One region of the Scandinavium tedordense genome, then DNA from elsewhere that is predicted to be linked to it. Evidence: predicted binding sites of a transcription regulator. Region 1 holds the regulator's gene; each other region holds the start of a gene.

Region 1 (5,227 bases):
TCTTTACTGCCTGTGGATGTGGTGTTGAAAGTAAAAACGTCGTTTTATTCCTGTGGAACAGAACAACGGTAAGAGCGAGCAAAGCAGTGGGAAATACTCCCGATAATCACGCACGAAGAATTGTTATTGGGTTTAGCGCGCGAAAGCAGTCAGACTGCAACTGTACTGGGGCAATTTAAACGCTTATAACGTTTTAAAGCAATAAGGGATCGCAAAACCAGAGGATTATAGCAACATCGAATCACCAGTTAGCATGATTAACCATATATCAGAAAAACCTCTGGCTAATCATGCGAACAAAAAAGCAACAGGCGTTTGAAAATTATCCACCGTTTGGTTAACTGGAAAGCAAAAAAACCGGCTTTCGCCGGTCTTTGTCAATCTTTCCTGACACACGAATCATCAGGTGCTTTTTTTGGCAATCAAACGTTCCGGCAGTAAGAAACTGAAGCGGGTGTTTTTACCCGGCGTACTTTCGATATCGAGGCGACTTTCGTGATGATTTACCGCATGTTTCACGATTGCCAGCCCCAGGCCGCTGCCGCCGGTTTGCCGCGAACGGGCTTTATCGACGCGGTAGAAGCGTTCCGTCAGGCGCGGAATATGCTCCGGCGCGATGCCAGGGCCGTTATCTTCCACGCTGAACAATGCGCCGTGCGGCTCGCGCAGCCAGCGTACGGTAATTTCAGTGCCTTCCGGCGTATGATTCACCGCGTTATACACCAGGTTCGACATCGCGCTACGCAGCTGCTCTTCGCTGCCGAGCACCTGCAGTGAATCCTCAATGTCGAAATGCAGGATGTGCTTCTTATGGCTGAGTGTCTGCGCCTCGCGTTCAATTACCCTGAGCATCATCGGCACGTCGATGATTTCATTTAATGCCGCCAGCGGGGCCGCCTCGATGCGTGACAGCGTCAACAGCTGGCGCACCAGGCCTTCCATACGCTGGGTTTGCTCACGCATGGTGTGCAGCGCTTTTTCGCGCGGCGCGCCTTCCAGCGTTTGCTCCTGCATCATCTCCAGATAGCCCTGTAGCACCGTCAAAGGCGTACGTAATTCATGGCTGACATTGGCGAAGAAATTGCGGCGAGCGCCTTCCAGCTGGTGCATCTGAGTAACGTCACGCGCCACCAGCAGCAGCTGTTGTTCACTGTAAGGCATGACGCGAATTTCCAGATGCCGCCCGGTGTTGAGCACCAGGTTGAGCGGTCTGGTGAAATCGCGAGATTTGAGATAGCGGGAAAATTCAGGGTAGCGCAGCAGGTTGAGGATGTTTTGGCCGTTATCGTCCGGCCAGCGCAGATTCAGCATCTGCTGGGCCAGACCGTTACACCAGAACATGGCCCCTTCTTCGGTGGTCAGCACTACCGCATCGGGCAACGATTCAGCCCCACTGCGAAAGCGTTTGATCAGGCTCCCCAGCTCACGACGGCGCTTTTTATTACGCATCTGCATCTGGTGCAGCCCGTACAGCAGCGGCTCCCAGCTGCCTTTGCCCGGTGGCGGCGTCATACTGCGGTCAACCCACAGCCACCATGAAAGTTGCAGTAAATTCCAGAAATGCCAGATCAGCAATCCGGTCACCGCCGCCAGTAAAAACCATGGCAAGTACCCGAATAGCGCCCCCAGAATGAGGGCCGGAATACAACAGAGGATCAGCTCAAAAACCAGCCTTTTCCATGACAGCCGTTCAAGCACGGGTCACACTCCAGTCAATTGTCAGAAACGGGCGGAGAAACGATATCCCGTGCCGCGAACGGTTTGTACCATTCTGTCGTGACCACTGTGTTCCAGCGCTTTACGCAGACGACGAATATGAACATCCACCGTCCGGTCTTCTACATACACATTGGTTCCCCAGACGTTATTCAGCAGCTGTTCGCGGCTGTATACGCGTTCCGGGTGAGTCATGAAGAAGTGCAGCAATTTAAACTCAGTAGGCCCCATGTCCAGCGGGTTTTCGCCGGTCATGACACGGTGTGAAGTCGGGTCAAGGCTCAGGCCCTGCATTTCGATCACTTCTTCTACCGCCATCGGCGAGATACGGCGCATGACAGCTTTGATACGGGCCACCAGCTCCTTGGGGGAGAAAGGTTTGGTGATGTAATCGTCGGCGCCGGTTTCCAGGCCGCGCACGCGATCTTCTTCTTCGCCACGCGCGGTCAGCATCACTACCGGAATATCGCGCGTTAACGCTTCGCGCTTGAGGTGTTTGATAAACTGAATGCCTGAGCCGCCTGGTAGCATCCAGTCGAGCAGGACTAAATCAGGCCACGGCTCGTTCAGTTGGTTTACGGCACTGTCATAATCGTCTGCTTCTACAGGCTGAAAGCCATTTTGCTCCAGGACGAAGCACACCATTTCGCGAATTGGGGCTTCATCTTCAACGACCAGAATACGTCTCGCCATTATAAATCCTGTGTTATTAGTTATGTGCCTGGTTTGCGGCGTCATTATGCGTCAGATTTATGACAGATTTATGAATAAGATGACCGTTTTATGATAGTGCTCTTCGCCATTATGACACTGAAAGAGTACAGCCATCGCCCTGATATCGTTAACCGTTTATACTGACGCACACGCTTTTCCGCCCTGGGTTTATTATGCGCATCATACACACCTCCGACTGGCACCTCGGCCAGAATTTTTACAGCAAAAGCCGTGCCGCTGAGCACGACGCTTTTCTCGACTGGCTGCTGGAAACAGCGCAGGCGCAAGAGGTGGATGCCATTATCGTGGCCGGTGATATTTTCGATACCGGTTCACCGCCGAGCTACGCGCGCGAACTCTACAACCGCTTTGTGGTGAAATTGCAGCAAACCGGCTGTCATCTGGTGGTGCTGGCGGGGAACCATGATTCCGTCGCCACGCTCAACGAATCCCGCGATATTCTCGCGTTTCTGAACACCACCGTGGTCGCCGGAAGCGGGATGGCCCCTTGCGTGCTCAACCGTCGCGATGGGACCCCCGGGGCGATTTTCTGCCCGGTGCCGTTTCTACGTCCGCGCGATGTCATCGTCAGCCAGGCCGGTTCCTCCGCCGGGGAAAAGCAGCAACATTTATTACAGGCCATCACTGATTACTATCAGCAGCAGTATCAGCAGGCTTGCGAACTACGTGGCGATCGCCCGCTGCCCATCATCGCCAGTGGCCATCTGACCACCGTCGGCGCCAGCAAAAGTGACGCGGTACGTGACATTTATATCGGCACGCTCGATGCCTTCCCGGCGCAGAACTTCCCGCCGGTGGACTACATTGCCCTCGGCCACATTCATCGGGCGCAAAAAATTGGCGGCAGCGAGCACATTCGCTACTGCGGCTCGCCGATTTCCCTGAGCTTCGATGAAACCGGCAAAGCAAAAGCCGTCAATCTGGTGAGTTTTGATAATGGAAAACTGGCGAAAGTAACGCCGCTGGAGGTGCCGGTGACGCAGCAATTGGCGGTGCTGAAAGGCGATTTCGCCAGCATCAGCGAGCAACTGACACAGTGGCGAGATGGCAATGCCGCCTCGCCGGTATGGCTCGATATCGAAATCACCAGCGACGAATATCTGCACGACATCCAGCGAAAAATTCAGGCCCTGACCGACGAACTACCGGTTGAAGTACTGCTGGTGCGCCGCAGTCGTGAACAGCGCGAGCGCATTATGGCCAGCGAACATCGCGAAACGCTGAGCGAACTGAAAGTCGAAGAGGTTTTTGCGCGTCGCCTGGCGCTGGAAGAGCTCGAAGCGCCACAGCAGCAGCGCCTGCATCAGTTGTTTAACGAAACGCTGCACGCCCTTTCCGGGGAGGAACAGCCATGAAAATTTTGAGTCTGCGGCTGAAAAACCTCAACTCACTTAAGGGCGAGTGGAAAATTGATTTCACCGCCGAGCCTTTCGCCAGTAACGGCCTGTTTGCCATTACCGGCCCGACCGGCGCGGGCAAAACCACCCTGCTGGACGCCATCTGTCTGGCGTTGTACCACGAAACGCCGCGCCTCAGCACCCTGTCGCAATCGCAAAATGACCTGATGACCCGCGACACCGCCGAGTGTCTGGCGGAAGTGGAATTCGAAGTGAAAGGCGTGGCCTATCGCGCCTTCTGGAGCCAGAACCGCGCGCGCAATCAGCCCGACGGCAACCTGCAAGCCCCGCGCGTGGAGCTGGCCCGCTGCGACGACGGTAAAATTTTGGCGGAAAAAGTCAAAGACAAGCTGGATTTAACCGCCTCGCTGACCGGCCTCGACTATGGGCGCTTCACGCGCTCAATGATGCTTTCTCAAGGCCAGTTCGCCGCGTTCCTCAACGCCAAACCGAAAGAGCGCGCCGAGTTGCTCGAGGAGCTGACCGGCACCGAGATTTACGGCCAAATATCTGCAATGGTGTTTGAGAAGCATAAAGAATCCAAAACCGAACTGGAAAAATTCCAGGCGCAGGCTTCGGGTATGATTTTGCTGAATGATGAGCAGCAGCAGGCGTTGCAGCAACGTTTGCAGGCACTTACTGACGACGAACAGCAGCAGCAGAATGAACAGCTTCGGGTCCAGCTTTGGCAGCAATGGCTGACGCGCGAAACAGAACTGCACGCTGCAGAGCAACGCACGCAGGCCTCGCTAAGCGCCGCGCAGCACGCGCTGACTGCCGCTCAGCCGCAGCTTTCCGCACTCGCCCAGTCATTACCCGCAGACAGACTTCGCCCAATGTGGGTTCGTCTGCAGGACAGCCAGACTGCGCTGACGCAAACCCATCAGCAAACCGAAGAAGTGAATACTCGCTTACAGAGCCAGCTGGCACTGCGCGGACGTTTACGGCTTAGCGCCGAACGCCAGCAACAGCAATGGCTGGTCAGCCAGAAAACCCTGAACGAATGGCTGGCGGCGAATGAACGCTATCGCCACTGGCAACTCGAACTGACCGGCTGGCGCGCAGCGTTTACACAGCAAACGCGCGAAGCCGCTCAATTGCAGACCCTGACCCAGCGAGAAACTGAATTCACGCACCAGCTCAATGCCCTGCCGCCCGCCTCGCTCACCCTTAATGAAACGGCGGTGGCAACGGCGCTGGAACAACACGCTGCCGCGCGCCCGCTTCGCCAGCAACTGAACGCGCTGCAAAGCCGTTTTCAGCCACTGCAAAAGCGCCGCCAACAGCTGCAACCAGTGCTGGTTCAGCGCCAGCAAGAGCAGGAAAAAGGCGAAGCCGAACTTGCCCGCCGTCGTCAGCAGTACAAAGAAAAGTTGCAG
Region 2 (5,227 bases), on a different contig from region 1:
GCGGTGTATCACGCGCCGGATATCAACGCCTTTGCGACCGGGGCTCGCCGTGATGCGTCGCTGGTTGCCGTGAGTACGGGCCTGTTGCAGAACATGAGCCGTGACGAGGCTGAAGCGGTCATTGCGCATGAAATTAGCCACATCGCCAACGGTGACATGGTGACCATGACCCTGATTCAGGGCATCGTGAATACCTTTGTTATCTTTATTTCTCGCGTTATCGCGCAGCTTGCGGCCGGTTTTCTGGGTGGCAACCGTGATGAAGGTGAAAGCAGCAACGGTAACCCACTGATCTACTTTGCGGTAGCGACCGTGCTGGAACTGGTATTTGGTATTCTTGCCAGCATCATCACCATGTGGTTCTCCCGTCATCGTGAGTTCCACGCCGATGCCGGTTCTGCCAAACTGGTTGGCCGCGAGAAAATGATAGCGGCGCTTCAGCGCCTGAAAACCAGCTACGAACCGCAAGAAGCCAGCAGCATGATGGCGTTTTGTATCAATGGTAAAGCGAAGTCCATGAGCGAACTGTTCATGACGCACCCGCCGCTGGACAAACGTATCGAAGCACTGCGTAGCGGCGAGTATCTGAAATAACGAATTCACAGCACGACCCTTAAAGCAAAGCGCCTCTCAGAGGCGCTTTTTTTATGCCCGGATCATGAGACAGCCCGAGGCTGGGTGACGCGAAGGCCACTGAAGATGGCGGCGATAACCGCGAGGGATCCTGCCAGTAAAAGCGAAGTATGCGTCCCGTGGGTACCGAACAGGTTAAACATTAACGCCACCAGTGCCGCACCGGTACTTTGCCCCAGCAGACGGGCCGTACCTAACATTCCGCTTGCGCCACCGCTGCGATTACGCGGTGCAGATGACACAATGGTGTGATTGTTCGGCGACTGGAATAACCCAAAACCGGCGCCGCACAGCATCATGCGCCAGACAATGTCGATGTCCTGAGGCGAAGAGGGCAGCAGTGCCAACGCGAACAGCCCGCACGCCATTACCGCCAAACCTAATGCACCGAGGAAACCGGCGTGAACCTTTTCGATGAGAAAGCCAGCAATTGGGGCCATCACCATGGTGGCCAACGGCCATGGCGTCAGCAGCAGGCCGGTTTCAACTTCACTGCGGCCCATAACCGATTGCAGGAAGAAGGGCAGTGAAACCATGGCCAGCATTTGAGCGCAGAAGGAACAAATCGACGTACAGATCGACAGCGAAAATAGCGGGATACGCAGCAAATCAACCGGCAGTAGCGGCACTGGCAGCTTTAATTGGCGACGGACAAAGAGAAAGCCGATGACCAGCATCGCTACCACTTCACTCAGCACCAGTTGCAGAGACTGCCCTTGGGCAAAGCTGCTGAGTGCTGTTATCAGTAAACCGAAGGTTAAAGCGTTCATGACCGCACTCGGCAGATCGAAACGCGACGCCTGACTGCGGGCACCATTAGGCGGCAGATAACACATGGCCAAAACAAACGCCACGATCCCGAGCGGAATGTTAATCAGGAACAGCCACTGCCAGGACGCCACGGATAAAATGGCTGCGGCAATGGTCGGCCCTGCGGCAGAGGATACGGCAACAATAAACGAGTTGATTCCCATCCCCCGCCCGAGAAAGCGCTGCGGATAAATGAGGCGTATCAACGCCGTGTTGACGCTCATCAACGCTGCGCCTCCCAGACCCTGCGCCACACGGGCTAGCGTCAGCATTTCCAGTGAGTGTGAAAGCGCGCAAATCAGCGACGTACAGGTGAAGACCACCAGGCCGCATTTGTAAATTCGTCGATAGCCAAACATATCGCCGAGAAATGCCAGGGTCAGCAGCGAGATAACAATCGCGATTTGGTAGGCATTAACTATCCAAATAGATGCGGCGGGAGAGGCGTTAAGGTCGGTAGCAATAGTGGGAAGGGCGACGTTGGCAATGGCACCGTCAAGCACGGCCATCGAAATACCAAGCACGATCGTCAGAATGGCGCCATAGCGTTGTGGCAACGGCAAACCATCAGAAGCTGTTTTTTCCATGTGAAAAATAGGTCTTTAATGAAATCATTATGCAGGTAATGATTTTAGCATTGATTATTCAGCAGTATGTCGCAGATTTGTAACGAAGATGCAGAAGAGTGATTGCGGCGGAAGGCGCGCGAAATTATAATAAAAAACAGTTCTGAATTTTATAAAACAGTCGCGATGAGGTGATAAATGGCAGTTGCAGATTTGGATAAACAGCCAGATTCTGTCTCTTCAGTGTTGAAGGTATTTGGCATTTTGCAGGCGCTTGGCGAAGAGCGTGAAATAGGGATAACTGAGCTTTCACAGCGCGTAATGATGTCAAAAAGCACGGTTTATCGCTTTTTACAGACCATGAAATCGCTGGGTTACGTGGCACAGGAAGGCGAGTCAGAGAAATACTCTTTGACACTGAAACTGTTTGAACTGGGTGCGCGTTCGCTACAAAACGTCGATCTCATTCGCAGTGCGGATATCCAGATGCGTGAACTTTCTCGTTTGACGAAAGAAACCATTCACCTGGGCGCGCTGGATGAAGACAGCATTGTCTACATCCATAAAATTGACTCAATGTATAACCTGAGAATGTACTCACGTATCGGCCGTCGCAATCCACTGTACAGCACGGCAATTGGTAAAGTGCTGTTGGCCTGGCGTGACCGTGAGGAAGTAAAACAGATCCTCGAACACGTTGAGTATAAGCGCAGCACTGGGCGGACTATCGCCGATACCGTGGAGCTGTTACCGCTGCTGGATGTGGTCCGTGAGCAAGGTTATGGCGAAGATAATGAAGAGCAGGAAGAAGGTCTGCGTTGCATCGGCGTGCCAGTGTTTGACCGCTTCGGCGTGGTGATTGCGGGGCTGAGCATTTCCTTCCCGACTCTGCGTTTCTCTGAGGAGCGTCTGCACGAGTACGTCAGCATGCTGCACACGGCGGCGCGTAAAATTTCTGAGCAGATGGGTTACAACGACTATCCGTTCTGAGATGCACAGCCACAAAAAACGCCGCGATAAGCGGCGTTTTTTGTTGGTGGTGGTGTCCGATTATCCCTTATCGACAACCGTTGTGCTTTTACGCAGGAGAGGGCAGTCAGTTATGCCGATAATCCCGCTGTCAGTGTGAACATATTGCGCCGTGCTGGTACCACGCGCGGTGAGGTATTTACACTGTAATCCTAATCCGCCTACGTTTTCAGTGCTGCCAATTAGCACACCGTAGCCGGTTGAAAGCAAAGCAATCCAAATAATCGCCAGTACAATAATTGTACGAATCGTAAAACGCATCAATATGCCTCGTTTTTGTTTCTTCCTGTACAATAGAGTAGTTTGTTCATGCTCTGAAACAAGTCGATGATTCCTAAAATGAAGAGACTCCATTACAGTTAGCCGCGGTTTAAGGTTAGCGTGCTAATCTGTTAACAAATATGGTTACCCGGAGAGTGGAGTGAAAAAGTTACGGTGGGTCATCCTGGCGGTTATCTTTCTGATTGCCTGTCTATTACTGTGGACTCAGATGATTAACGTGTTGTGCGATCAGGATGTGCAGTTTTTCAACGGTATTTGCACCATCAATAAATTCATTCCCTGGTAAACTTTTTCTCATAGGAGATTTCCTTCCTCATGCCGCCGAGTGGTAGAATGATGGCTCCAATTTGAGGTGGTGAAATGGTTGATTTAATGAATTCCGGAATGCTGAATTTGGCCTCGCTGGCAGTCTCCTTGCTGGTACTGGTCATCGGGATGGCCCTGTGGTTTTTCGTAAACCGCGCCAGTTCGCGAACAAACGAACAGATAGAGCTTCTGGAAGCGCTCCTGGATCAGCAAAAGCGTCAAAATGCATTACTCCGTCGCCTGTGTGAAGCAAATGAACCGGAGAAAGAAGCGCCGGTGAAACCTGCAGAACAAGTCCAGGCAGAGTCGCAGGACAGTGATGATGATTTTATCCGTCTGGTGGCGGAACGCTGATAGACTTCCCGGTGGTCGAACAGCTTGACTGCCGGGATGCTCAATACCGTAATGTATTGCTATAACTTATTATTATGCTTTATCACTTTTTGGTCTCATGCCCTTCTTGCTATTTGTCCATGCTCTCCTTCAAAAATTTTTAATTCTTTTACATTATCCGTTAAAGCGTTATCCACAATTCATCGAAACGTTTTTATTGCCCCATGGTGAAGCGCTGTCATCAAATTTTCATTATTACCGTGCAGCATCAATAATATTTAATATTGATAATTAGTCTGCGTTTTATAAATGAGAGCGGCCAGAATTGAAGCATATTTATGCAAAAAAATGTCTAACTATAGGAAAATGTTGCGTATGCACGAAAGCTGTCTGGCAGAAGTAAACACGTTGAGCTATGGTAAAAAAATCGTAAAAATATGCAGCCTGACGGGCTTGTGACGGTATGGTCGTTGGTCTGATAAGTGATGAGATTTCGCATAATTGTGCAGATGATCATCGCTTAATGCGGTGTTATGTGCGACCGATCGAGACATGTTTAAAAATGGCTTGCCATTATTTACGTAGTATGTGATAACACGTTTTGGGTTAAACGAGGTACAGTTCTGTCTATGTGTGGCATTTTCAGTAAAGAAGTCCTGAGTAAACACGTTGTCGTTGAATACCGCTTCTCTGCCGAACCTTATATTAGTGCCTCATGCAGTAATATCTCAGTTTTAGCTATGTAAGTGCCCTCGGGCGAAGAAAACACTCTAAGGAATTTTGCAAATGGCAAAGATTAAAGGTCAAGTTAAGTGGTTCAACGAGTCTAAAGGTTTTGGTTTCATTACTCCTGCAGACGGCAGCAAAGATGTATTCGTACATTTCTCTGCAATCCAGGGTAACGGCTTCAAAACTCTGGCTGAAGGCCAGAACGTTGAGTTCGAAATTCAGGACGGCCAGAAAGGCCCAGCTGCAGTTAACGTAACTGCTATCTGATTCGAATACACTGATCTCATTTGACATCAGCCATAAAGCCTCGCATTAGCGGGGCTTTTTACATTTGTTTCTGAGTATGTCTGTCAGGTCCTCACAGTCGCGCTTTGTTGCAAAACCACATCGTTATTAGCATTGTTTATCGCTCATCCCGACCCCTTTTCACGTTAAATCATTGGGTTGTAAATCATAATCGGGAGCCGGAGTGCAAAACCATCGCCGTCACTTCACCCCAGTCCGTTTTGGCCTGGTGTGTTTAGGTATTTGTTGTTGTC
Region 3 (5,227 bases), on a different contig from region 1:
CATAACGGTATCATCGAAAACCACGAACCGCTGCGCGAGCTGCTACAGTCTCGCGGTTATGTGTTCGTTTCAGAAACCGATACCGAAGTGATTGCTCACCTCGTTCATTGGGAACTGGAGCAGGGTGGAACGCTGCGTGAAGCCGTCCTGCGGGCCATCCCGCAACTGCGTGGCGCCTACGGTACCGTGATCATGGATACCCGCGATCCGCACACCTTGCTGGCCGCCCGTTCAGGTAGCCCACTGGTGATTGGTCTGGGCATGGGTGAAAACTTCATTGCCTCCGACCAGCTGGCACTGTTGCCGGTCACCCGTCGATTCATCTTCCTCGAAGAAGGCGATATCGCAGAAGTGACGCGTCGCAGTGTGACCGTGTTTGCTAAATCCGGCGAGCAGGTAAAACGCCCGGACATCGAATCTAATTTGCAGTACGACGCCGGTGACAAAGGCATTTATCGTCACTACATGCAAAAAGAGATCTACGAGCAGCCGAACGCGATTAAAAGCACCCTGACCGGGCGTATCAGCCACGGGCAGATCGATCTCAGCGAGCTGGGACCGAACGCCAACGAAATGCTGGCCAACGTTGAGCACATTCAGATTGTGGCCTGCGGCACGTCTTACAACTCAGGTATGGTGTCGCGCTACTGGTTTGAATCGCTGGCCGGCGTGCCATGCGATGTCGAAATCGCCTCGGAATTTCGCTATCGCAAATCTGCAGTACGCCGCAACAGCCTGATGATCACCCTTTCCCAGTCCGGTGAAACGGCGGATACCCTGGCGGCGCTGCGCCTGTCAAAAGAACTGGGTTATCTGGGCTCTCTCGCGATTTGTAATGTGGCGGGCTCATCGCTGGTGCGCGAATCCGATCTGGCGCTGATGACCAACGCGGGTACTGAAATTGGCGTGGCATCCACCAAAGCGTTCACCACACAGCTGACCGTTCTGCTGATGCTGGTGGCGAAAATGGCTAATCTGAAAGGTCAGGACGCAGCGATTGAGCAGGATATCGTGCAGGGTTTGCAGGCGCTGCCGAGCCGTATCGAACAAATGCTCTCACAGGACAAACGCATCGAAGCCCTGGCGGAGGATTTCTCCGACAAGCATCACGCGTTGTTCCTGGGGCGTGGCGATCAGTACCCTATTGCCCTCGAAGGCGCGCTGAAGCTGAAAGAGATCTCCTACATTCACGCGGAAGCGTATGCGGCAGGTGAACTCAAGCACGGTCCGCTGGCGCTGATCGATGCGGATATGCCGGTTATCGTTATTGCACCGAATAACGAACTGCTGGAAAAACTGAAATCCAACATCGAAGAAGTACGCGCCCGTGGTGGCGTGCTGTATGTCTTCGCCGATCGGGATGCCGGTTTCAACAGCAGCGATAACATGCACATCATCGAAATGCCGCATGTGGAAGAGGTCATCGCGCCAATCTTCTACACCGTGCCGTTGCAGCTGCTGGCCTATCACGTGGCGCTGATCAAAGGTACCGACGTTGACCAGCCGCGTAACCTGGCAAAATCGGTGACCGTCGAGTAATACCCGAAAGCCCTGCTCCCGCAGGGCTTTTTTCTTCTCTATTTCACCGTCATAAACATGACAACCTGTCATACTCAGCTAACGTTTGCAGTGTCATAAAAAGAAAATTTTACTGACAAGTTAATGTCACAAACAAAGCTAACCATCTGATTATCAATCAAAAAAACTGATTTTTTTAAGCTAAATTTTCCCCGTCATAAAACTGTCATATTTCGTACATTTAACTGTCACCTGTTTGTCCTATTTTGCTCAACGTAGCCACTTAAACAACGATTTACGAAATCTGCAGGAGACATTATGAAAGTTATGCGTACCACTGTCGCAACTGTTGTCGCCGCGACCTTATCGATGAGCGCTTTCTCTGCGTTTGCAGCAGCAAGCCTGACGGGTGCGGGTGCAACCTTCCCGGCGCCGGTGTATGCCAAATGGGCAGATACCTACCAGAAAGAGACCGGTAACAAGGTCAACTATCAGGGTATCGGTTCCTCCGGTGGTGTGAAGCAGATTACTGCCAACACTGTGGATTTCGGTGCTTCCGATGCGCCACTGACTGATGAAAAACTCTCTCAGGAAGGCCTGTTCCAGTTCCCGACCGTTATCGGTGGCGTTGTTCTGGCGGTTAACCTGCCAGGCTTCAAATCCGGTGAACTGGTGCTCGACGGTAAAACCCTCGGCGACATCTACCTTGGCAAAATCAAGAAGTGGGATGACGAAGCGATTACTAAGCTGAACCCAGGCAAAAAACTGCCTTCTCAGAACATCGCGGTTGTTCGTCGGGCTGACGGTTCCGGTACCTCCTACGTGTTCACCAGCTACTTGTCTAAAGTGAACGACGAGTGGAAATCGAAAATCGGTGCAGGCTCTACCGTTAACTGGCCTACCGGTCTGGGCGGTAAAGGCAATGATGGCATCGCCGCCTTCGTTCAGCGTCTGCCAGGCTCAATCGGCTACGTAGAATACGCTTACGCTAAGCAGAACAACCTCGCGTACACCAAACTGATTTCCGCTGACGGCAAGTCCGTAAGCCCGACCGAAGAAAGCTTTGCCAACGCCGCTAAAGGCGCTGACTGGAGCAAATCCTTCGCTCAGGACCTGACAAACCAGAAAGGCGATGACGTGTGGCCAATCACCTCTACTACCTTCATTGTGGTTCACAAAGAGCAGAAGAAACCAGAGCAGGGTGTTGAAGTGCTGAAGTTCTTCGACTGGGCCTACAAAAATGGCGCCAAAGAAGCTAACGCACTGGATTACGCTTCACTGCCGGATAGCGTGGTTGAGCAGGTACGTGCTGCATGGAAAACCAACGTGAAAGACAGCAGCGGTAAAGCGCTGTACTAACAGGATATATTTGACGAAGATGGCGGGTGGCACTTCGCTTACCCGCCCTACAGTTCAGGCTGTAGGCCCGGTAAGTGCTTGCGCCGCTGGGCATATTCGTAAGACGTCTTTAACTGAAGAGTAATTTATGGCTGCAACCAAGCCTGCATTTAACCCACCGGGTAAAAAGGGTGACATCATTTTCGGCGTGCTGGTAAAACTGGCAGCGCTGATTGTGCTATTGATGCTGGGCGGCATTATTGTTTCCCTGATCATTTCTTCCTGGCCGAGCATCCAGAAATTTGGTTTCTCCTTCCTGTGGACCAAAGAATGGGATGCACCGAATGATATCTACGGTGCGCTGGTGCCTATTTACGGCACGATCGTGACATCCGTTATCGCCCTACTGATTGCCGTTCCGGTGAGTTTCGGTATCGCCCTGTTCCTGACGGAGCTGGCGCCAAACTGGCTGAAACGCCCGCTGGGTATCGCGATTGAACTGTTAGCCGCTATCCCGAGTATTGTTTACGGCATGTGGGGCCTGTTTATCTTTGCCCCGCTGTTTGCGACCTACTTCCAGGAGCCGGTCGGCAACGTGCTGTCTACCATTCCATTCGTTGGCGCCCTGTTCTCTGGTCCGGCGTTTGGTATCGGCCTGCTGGCGGCAGGGGTTATCCTCGCCATCATGATTATTCCTTACATCGCCGCTGTTATGCGTGATGTGTTCGAACAAACCCCGGTGATGATGAAAGAGTCGGCCTACGGCATCGGCTGCACCACCTGGGAAGTTATCTGGCGTATCGTTCTGCCGTTCACCAAAAATGGTGTGATCGGTGGGGTAATGCTTGGCCTGGGTCGTGCGCTCGGTGAAACGATGGCGGTGACGTTCATCATCGGTAACACCTACCAGCTCGACAGCGCGTCGCTGTATATGCCGGGCAACAGCATTACCTCTGCGCTCGCCAATGAGTTCGCTGAAGCGGAATCCGGGCTGCACGTCTCGGCGTTGATGGAGCTAGGCCTGATCCTGTTTGTGATCACCTTTATCGTGCTGGCCATTTCCAAGCTGATGGTTAAACGCCTCGCGAAAAACGAAGGGGCACGCTAATGGCGACTTTAGAAATGCAAACCACTCCTGAGCTCATCGAGTCTCGCCGCAAAATGCAGGCGCGTCGTCGATTCAAAAACCGCATTGCGCTGACGCTGTCGATGGGAACCATGGTGTTTGGCCTGTTCTGGCTGGTGTGGATCCTGTTCTCGACGGTCACGCGTGGGATTGATGGGATGTCGCTGGCGCTGTTCACCGAAATGACGCCGCCGCCGAACACAGCGGGCGGTGGTCTGGCGAATGCCCTGGCCGGTAGCGGTCTGCTTATCATGTGGTCGACCGTGGTCGGGACGCCGCTGGGCATCATGGCGGGAATTTGGCTGGCGGAGTATGGCCGCAAATCCTGGCTTGCCGAAGTGATTCGCTTCATCAACGACATTCTGCTTTCCGCGCCGTCTATCGTTGTTGGCCTGTTCGTCTACACCATCGTTGTGGCGAAGATGCAGCACTTCTCCGGTTGGGCGGGCGTGATTGCGCTGGCGCTGCTGCAGGTGCCGATTGTCATTCGTACCACCGAGAACATGCTGAAACTGGTGCCGGACAGCCTGCGTGAAGCGGCGTATGCGCTGGGCACGCCGAAGTGGAAAATGATTTCTGCCATTACGCTGAAAGCGTCGATTTCCGGGATCATGACTGGCGTCCTGCTGGCTGTCGCCCGTATCGCTGGCGAAACTGCGCCGCTGCTGTTTACCTCGCTCTCGAACCAGTTCTGGAGCACCGACATGATGCAGCCGATTGCCAACCTGCCAGTGACCATATTCAAATTTGCCATGAGCCCGTTTGCCGAATGGCAACAGCTGGCCTGGGCCGGGGTGCTGATTATTACCCTGTGCGTATTGTTGCTTAACATTCTGGCGCGCGTCATTTTCGCGAAGCAGAAACACGGTTAAATTTTTGCGGTGCGGCCCCATGCGGCACCGGATGAGGAAGAGATTGAGATGAGTATGGTGAATACCGCCCCGGGAAAAATTGCTGTTCGCGATTTGAACTTTTACTACGGCAAATTCCATGCCCTGAAGAACATCAACCTGGATATTGCCAAGAACCAGGTCACCGCGTTTATCGGCCCGTCCGGGTGTGGTAAATCGACACTGCTGCGCACGTTCAACAAAATGTTTGAGCTGTATCCGGAGCAGCGTGCTGAAGGCGAAATTTTGCTGGATGGCGACAACATTCTGACGAATACCCAGGATATCGCCCTGTTGCGCGCAAAAGTCGGCATGGTTTTCCAGAAGCCGACGCCGTTCCCGATGTCGATTTATG
Region 4 (5,227 bases), on a different contig from region 1:
GCAGGCACCGCACGTCTGCGGGTGACCCTAACGGCGGCGCACCAAACACACGATATTGACACGCTGCTGGAGGTGCTGCATGCCGCCCGTGAATAAACCAGCGATCGCGGCGGCGTTCGGTCGCGCCGCCAGCCAATATCAGCAGCATGACGAGCTGCAACGCCAGAGCGCTGCGGCGATGCTCGCTCAGCTTCCTCAACGGCCATTCGAACAGGTGCTGGACGCAGGCTGTGGTCCGGGCAGCATAAGCCGTGTCTGGACCGAGGCCGGGAGCAACGTCACGGCGCTGGATTTATCGCCGCAGATGCTGGCTGAAGCCGAGCGGCAACATTCGGCGCAGCACTACGTGCAGGCAGATATCGAAGCCATGCCGCTTGCCGATAGGCAGTTTTGCCTGGCGTGGAGCAATCTGGCGGTGCAGTGGTGTGAATCGCTGGCGTCAGCGCTGCGGGAATTACATCGCGTGGTGCGTCCGGGGGGGCTGGTGGCGTTTAGCACGCTGGTGGCCGATTCGCTGCCGGAGCTGAACCTGGCGTGGCAGGCTATTGACCGCCAGCCGCATGCCAATCGATTCTTAACGCAGGATGAGATTCTTTCGGCGCTTGAGGGCTATCGCTGTCAGCAACATATCCACACCTTAAGCGTTACGTTTGAAGACGCGCTGAGCGCCATGCGTTCGCTGAAAGGCATTGGTGCGACGCATCTGCACGAAGGCAGGACGGCGCAAACCCTGACTCGCCACCATTTGCAGCAGCTTCAACTGGCATGGCCCAAACAAAACGGGCGCTGCGCCCTGACGTACCATATTTTTACAGGAGTGATTGAACGTGACTGAACGTTATTTTGTCACCGGGACTGATACCGAAGTCGGGAAAACCGTGGCCAGCTGTGCGCTTTTACAGGCCGCAAACCGGGCGGGATTTCGTACTGCAGGGTTTAAACCGGTGGCTTCCGGAAGCGAAATGACCGCCAACGGACTGCGCAATACCGATGCGCTGGCCTTACAGCGCAACAGCGGTCTGACGTTGAACTACGACGAAGTCAATCCGTACACCTTCGCCGAGCCGACATCGCCGCATATCGTGAGCGAGGATGAAGGGCGGCCGATAGATGCCCATACGCTGTCTGCCGGGTTACAGGCGCTGTCGCATAAGGCGGATTGGGTGCTGGTAGAAGGTGCGGGTGGCTGGTATACGCCGTTGGCGGCCGACTGGACGTTTGCCGATTGGGTACAGGCCGAGCGGCTGCCGGTGATTCTGGTGGTCGGCGTTAAGCTCGGGTGCATCAACCATGCGCTGCTGACTGCTCAGGCGATAGCGCAGGCGGGATTGCCGCTTGTGGGCTGGATTGCCAATGACGTTATCCCGCCAGGCAAACGCCATGCGGAATATCTGGCGACCTTAACGCGTCTGCTCCCCGCACCGTTGCTCGGCGAGATCCCGTACCTGGAGCACGGGCCAGAAGCCGCCGAACCGGGACAATATCTCGACCTTAGGGCGCTTCGTCCTGCGTCATAAATTGCTCTAACAGCCGGGTGTCGAGCTGATCGACCGCGCCCTGCGCGACGTTACGCCCGCGATGCAGCAGGCAAAATTTGTCTGCCACCCGGCGAATAAAAGGCAGGTGCTGTTCAGCAAGCAGCACCGTCAGACCCAGATCGCGATTCAGGCGAAGCAGGCATTCCCCAAGCTTGTGCATAAATCCCTGACCCATGCCGCGCGTCGGTTCATCGAGGATCAGCAATTTCGGTTTGGTGACCATTGCGCAGGCCAACGCCAGTTGGTATTGATCGTCGTCCGACATGAGTGCGCCTTTGACGTGGCGTAGCGGATACAAATCTGGCATCAGGTCGAAGATATCGCTGCCAATAGCGCCGGAGCCTTCATGGCCCGCCTTCATCGCAATCTGCAAATTTTCCTCTACCGTCATCTGCGAGAAAATACGCTTATCCTGCGTCACATAGCCAATGCCCATGGCTGCCCTTAGCGGCGGCGAGAGCATCAATAGATCGCGCGGCGGCCCGCTGACATCCTGCCAGACCATGGTACCGCTTTCGATAGCCTGAAAGCCCGCAATGCAGTTAACCAGCGTGGTTTTTCCCATGCCGGGCAACCCCAGCACGCAGGTGCACTTTCCGGGCGTGAGGTCGAGGCTGAGATTCCACAGAATATGCTGACTTCCGTAATAGTGATTCACTGCGCGTAAACTCAACATCGGCTTCTCCTTCGGTGTGGCCGTCAGCGGCGATAGGATTCTGCAAATCCCTTGCCAGAAGAGAGATGCCGCTGCGGAATGACGCATATTTCGGATTTAACTCTTAAATCAGCCCATTGAGATGGCGTCAGAACGCAGCCGCTGCACTTTGTCAGTGCTCCAGTGGAGTCAACATGTCGGCTGGTGGTGCAGTGCAGATACTGATTTTGTGAGCAATATCTCATCAAAAAATAAGGGCACATTTAGATGATTAAAGACAAAAAAGAGCGATAAAAAATTTTTACTGGAGCCTTTTGCGGTGCCGGTGCGTTTTGCGCGAGTGGCAGGGGAGTTGGGCTGCAGGTAGTTATCCACCATTCCTGTGGATAACCATGTGCATTAGAGTTAGAAAACTCACGGTAGGCGAGAGAAGACGCGGCCTGCGTCCAAATTGATGCGAAACGCGGCTTTTCGATATTTTCTTTTTTTATCAATCACTTCGATAAAAGCAATGTCTGTAAGAAAAGTGTCACTGACTGCCATAAAAGATTCATTACGCATCTTGACAAATGTTAAATGTGGGAATGTTCTGGGGATAACCTGCTGCGTCTGGTGTTTTATCTCGTCGCAGGGGAAATTTGCCCCGCAGTTGCTCGCCCGTGGAACCGGTAACACAAATACGATAATGCGTTACTGTTTTTTTATCCAGTATTTATTATTGGCAAATTTTGGTGCGGCGAGTAGAATTAATCGTCTGCCCGTTTCCCCTTCATCAGGTTGTCGTTAATGAGTAAACCGTTAAAACTGCATTCCTCTTTCAAACCCTCTGGCGATCAGCCTGAGGCCATTCGTCGTCTGGAAGAAGGGCTTGAAGATGGTCTGGCGCACCAAACGCTGCTCGGCGTAACCGGCTCAGGGAAAACGTTTACTATCGCTAACGTCATCGCTGACCTTCAGCGCCCGACGATGGTGTTGGCACCGAATAAAACGCTGGCGGCTCAGCTGTACGGCGAGATGAAAGAGTTCTTCCCTGAAAACGCAGTCGAGTTTTTCGTCTCCTACTACGACTACTACCAACCGGAAGCCTACGTCCCAAGCTCAGATACCTTTATCGAAAAAGACGCCTCTGTGAACGAGCACATCGAACAGATGCGTCTTTCTGCCACCAAGGCACTGCTTGAACGCCGTGACGTGATTGTGGTGGCGTCTGTGTCCGCTATCTACGGCCTGGGTGACCCGGACCTGTATCTGAAGATGATGCTGCACCTGACGGTGGGAATGATAATCGACCAGCGTTCGATTCTGCGTCGTCTCGCCGAGCTGCAATACGCCCGTAACGATCAGGCTTTCCAGCGTGGCACGTTCCGCGTGCGCGGTGAAGTTATCGACATCTTCCCGGCGGAATCTGACGACATTGCACTGCGCGTGGAGCTGTTCGACGAAGAAGTTGAGCGACTGTCGCTGTTTGACCCGCTGACCGGCCATCTTGAATCAACCATTCAGCGCTTTACCGTCTACCCGAAAACGCACTACGTCACGCCGCGTGAGCGCATTGTGCAAGCCATGGAAGAGATCAAAGTTGAGCTGGTCGACCGTCGCAAAGTGCTGCTGGAAAATAACAAGCTGCTGGAAGAGCAACGTCTTTCCCAGCGTACCCAGTTTGATTTGGAAATGATGAACGAGCTGGGCTACTGCTCGGGCATTGAAAACTACTCGCGCTATCTTTCCGGGCGTGGTCCGGGCGAGCCACCGCCGACGCTGTTTGATTACCTGCCTGCCGACGGCCTGCTGGTTATCGACGAATCCCACGTGACCGTGCCGCAGATTGGCGGTATGTATCGCGGTGACCGGGCGCGTAAAGAGACGCTGGTAGAGTACGGTTTTCGTTTGCCGTCGGCACTGGATAACCGCCCGATGAAGTTTGAAGAGTTTGAAAGCCTGGTACCGCAGACTATTTATGTGTCGGCCACGCCAGGCAACTACGAGCTTGAAAAATCGGGTGATGAAATCGTCGACCAGGTGGTGCGCCCGACGGGATTACTGGACCCAATTATCGAAGTACGCCCGGTCGGGACACAGGTGGATGATTTGCTGTCAGAAATTCGTCTGCGTGTCGCCATCAATGAACGCGTACTGGTCACCACGCTGACCAAACGGATGGCCGAAGACTTAACGGAATATCTGGAAGAGCACGGTGAGCGTGTGCGCTATTTGCACTCCGATATCGACACCGTCGAGCGGATGGAAATCATCCGTGATTTGCGCCTCGGAGAGTTTGATGTACTGGTGGGGATCAACCTGTTAAGGGAAGGTCTCGATATGCCAGAAGTCTCGCTGGTGGCGATACTGGACGCTGATAAAGAGGGCTTCCTGCGTTCCGAGCGCTCGTTGATTCAGACCATTGGCCGTGCCGCGCGTAACATCAATGGAAGGGCGATTCTTTACGCCGACAGAATTACCAACTCGATGGCGAAAGCGATGGGTGAAACCGAGCGACGTCGTGAGAAACAACAGGCCTATAACGAAGAAAATGGCATAGTGCCGCAGGGCCTGAACAAGAAAGTTGTTGATATTCTGTCGTTGGGTCAGAGCCTGGCGAAAACGCGCGGTAAAGGTCGAGGCAAGTCGAAGTCAGCAGAAGTCACGCAGGCTGCGGAACTGTCACCGAAAGCGCTACAGCAGAAAATCAACGAGCTGGAGGCGCAGATGATGAAACACGCGCAGAACCTCGAGTTCGAAGAAGCGGCAGAGGTGCGCGACCGCCTGCATCAGCTGCGCGATCTGTTTATCGCTGCATCGTAATCTATTGATATTACACGCCGAACGCATTTCTACAATAATTCGAGTTACAGGCAGACGGTAAGTCTGTGAGTCCCCAGGCGCTTACATAAGTCAGTGACTGGGGTGAGCAGGCGCGGCCAACGCACCTGTCACTTGAAGTATGAAGGGGATGTCTTAATGTTGCGTTAATCTTCGTAGTCCAAACTGTCCTCTCTTTACTGAGGATAGCGCCATGCAAAAAGATAATTTCGTC

What was found. Region 1 encodes PhoB, which activates phosphate uptake and scavenging genes when phosphate is short. Its sites were predicted from a motif close to CTGTCATAAAACTGNCNNAT; they were not measured.
Region 2: kdgR (DNA-binding transcriptional regulator KdgR) is a predicted target of PhoB. The motif match lies at 2,097-2,116, and genes of this name have one in related genera.
Region 3: pstS (phosphate ABC transporter substrate-binding protein PstS) is a predicted target of PhoB. The motif match lies at 1,731-1,750, and genes of this name have one in related genera.
Region 4: uvrB (excinuclease ABC subunit UvrB) is a predicted target of PhoB. The motif match lies at 2,709-2,728, and genes of this name have one in related genera.

The regions. Positions count from the first base shown of each region.
Region 1 is NZ_JALIGG010000051.1:133,884-139,110, forward strand. Features, by position in the region: gene phoR (phosphate regulon sensor histidine kinase PhoR) at 403-1,698, opposite strand; gene phoB (phosphate response regulator transcription factor PhoB) at 1,720-2,409, opposite strand; gene sbcD (exonuclease subunit SbcD) at 2,604-3,806, shown strand; gene sbcC (exonuclease subunit SbcC) at 3,803-5,227, shown strand, end outside.
Region 2 is NZ_JALIGG010000056.1:308,834-314,060, reverse strand. Features, by position in the region: gene htpX (protease HtpX) at 1-594, shown strand, start outside; gene MUU46_RS14660 (MFS transporter) at 657-2,030, opposite strand; gene kdgR (DNA-binding transcriptional regulator KdgR) at 2,208-2,999, shown strand; gene MUU46_RS14650 (YobH family protein) at 3,060-3,299, opposite strand; gene mgrB (PhoP/PhoQ regulatory lipoprotein MgrB) at 3,460-3,606, shown strand; gene MUU46_RS14640 (YebO family protein) at 3,681-3,980, shown strand; partial or broken gene MUU46_RS14635 (DUF2627 domain-containing protein) at 4,589-4,733, shown strand; gene cspE (transcription antiterminator/RNA stability regulator CspE) at 4,746-4,955, shown strand; gene ftsI2 (peptidoglycan DD-transpeptidase FtsI2/PBP3(PARA)) at 5,158-5,227, shown strand, end outside.
Region 3 is NZ_JALIGG010000055.1:29,345-34,571, forward strand. Features, by position in the region: gene glmS (glutamine--fructose-6-phosphate transaminase (isomerizing)) at 1-1,539, shown strand, start outside; gene pstS (phosphate ABC transporter substrate-binding protein PstS) at 1,837-2,877, shown strand; gene pstC (phosphate ABC transporter permease PstC) at 3,005-3,964, shown strand; gene pstA (phosphate ABC transporter permease PstA) at 3,964-4,854, shown strand; gene pstB (phosphate ABC transporter ATP-binding protein PstB) at 4,903-5,227, shown strand, end outside.
Region 4 is NZ_JALIGG010000057.1:387,656-392,882, forward strand. Features, by position in the region: gene bioF (8-amino-7-oxononanoate synthase) at 1-96, shown strand, start outside; gene bioC (malonyl-ACP O-methyltransferase BioC) at 80-835, shown strand; gene bioD (dethiobiotin synthase) at 828-1,517, shown strand; gene MUU46_RS17760 (ABC transporter ATP-binding protein) at 1,492-2,214, opposite strand; gene uvrB (excinuclease ABC subunit UvrB) at 2,980-4,995, shown strand.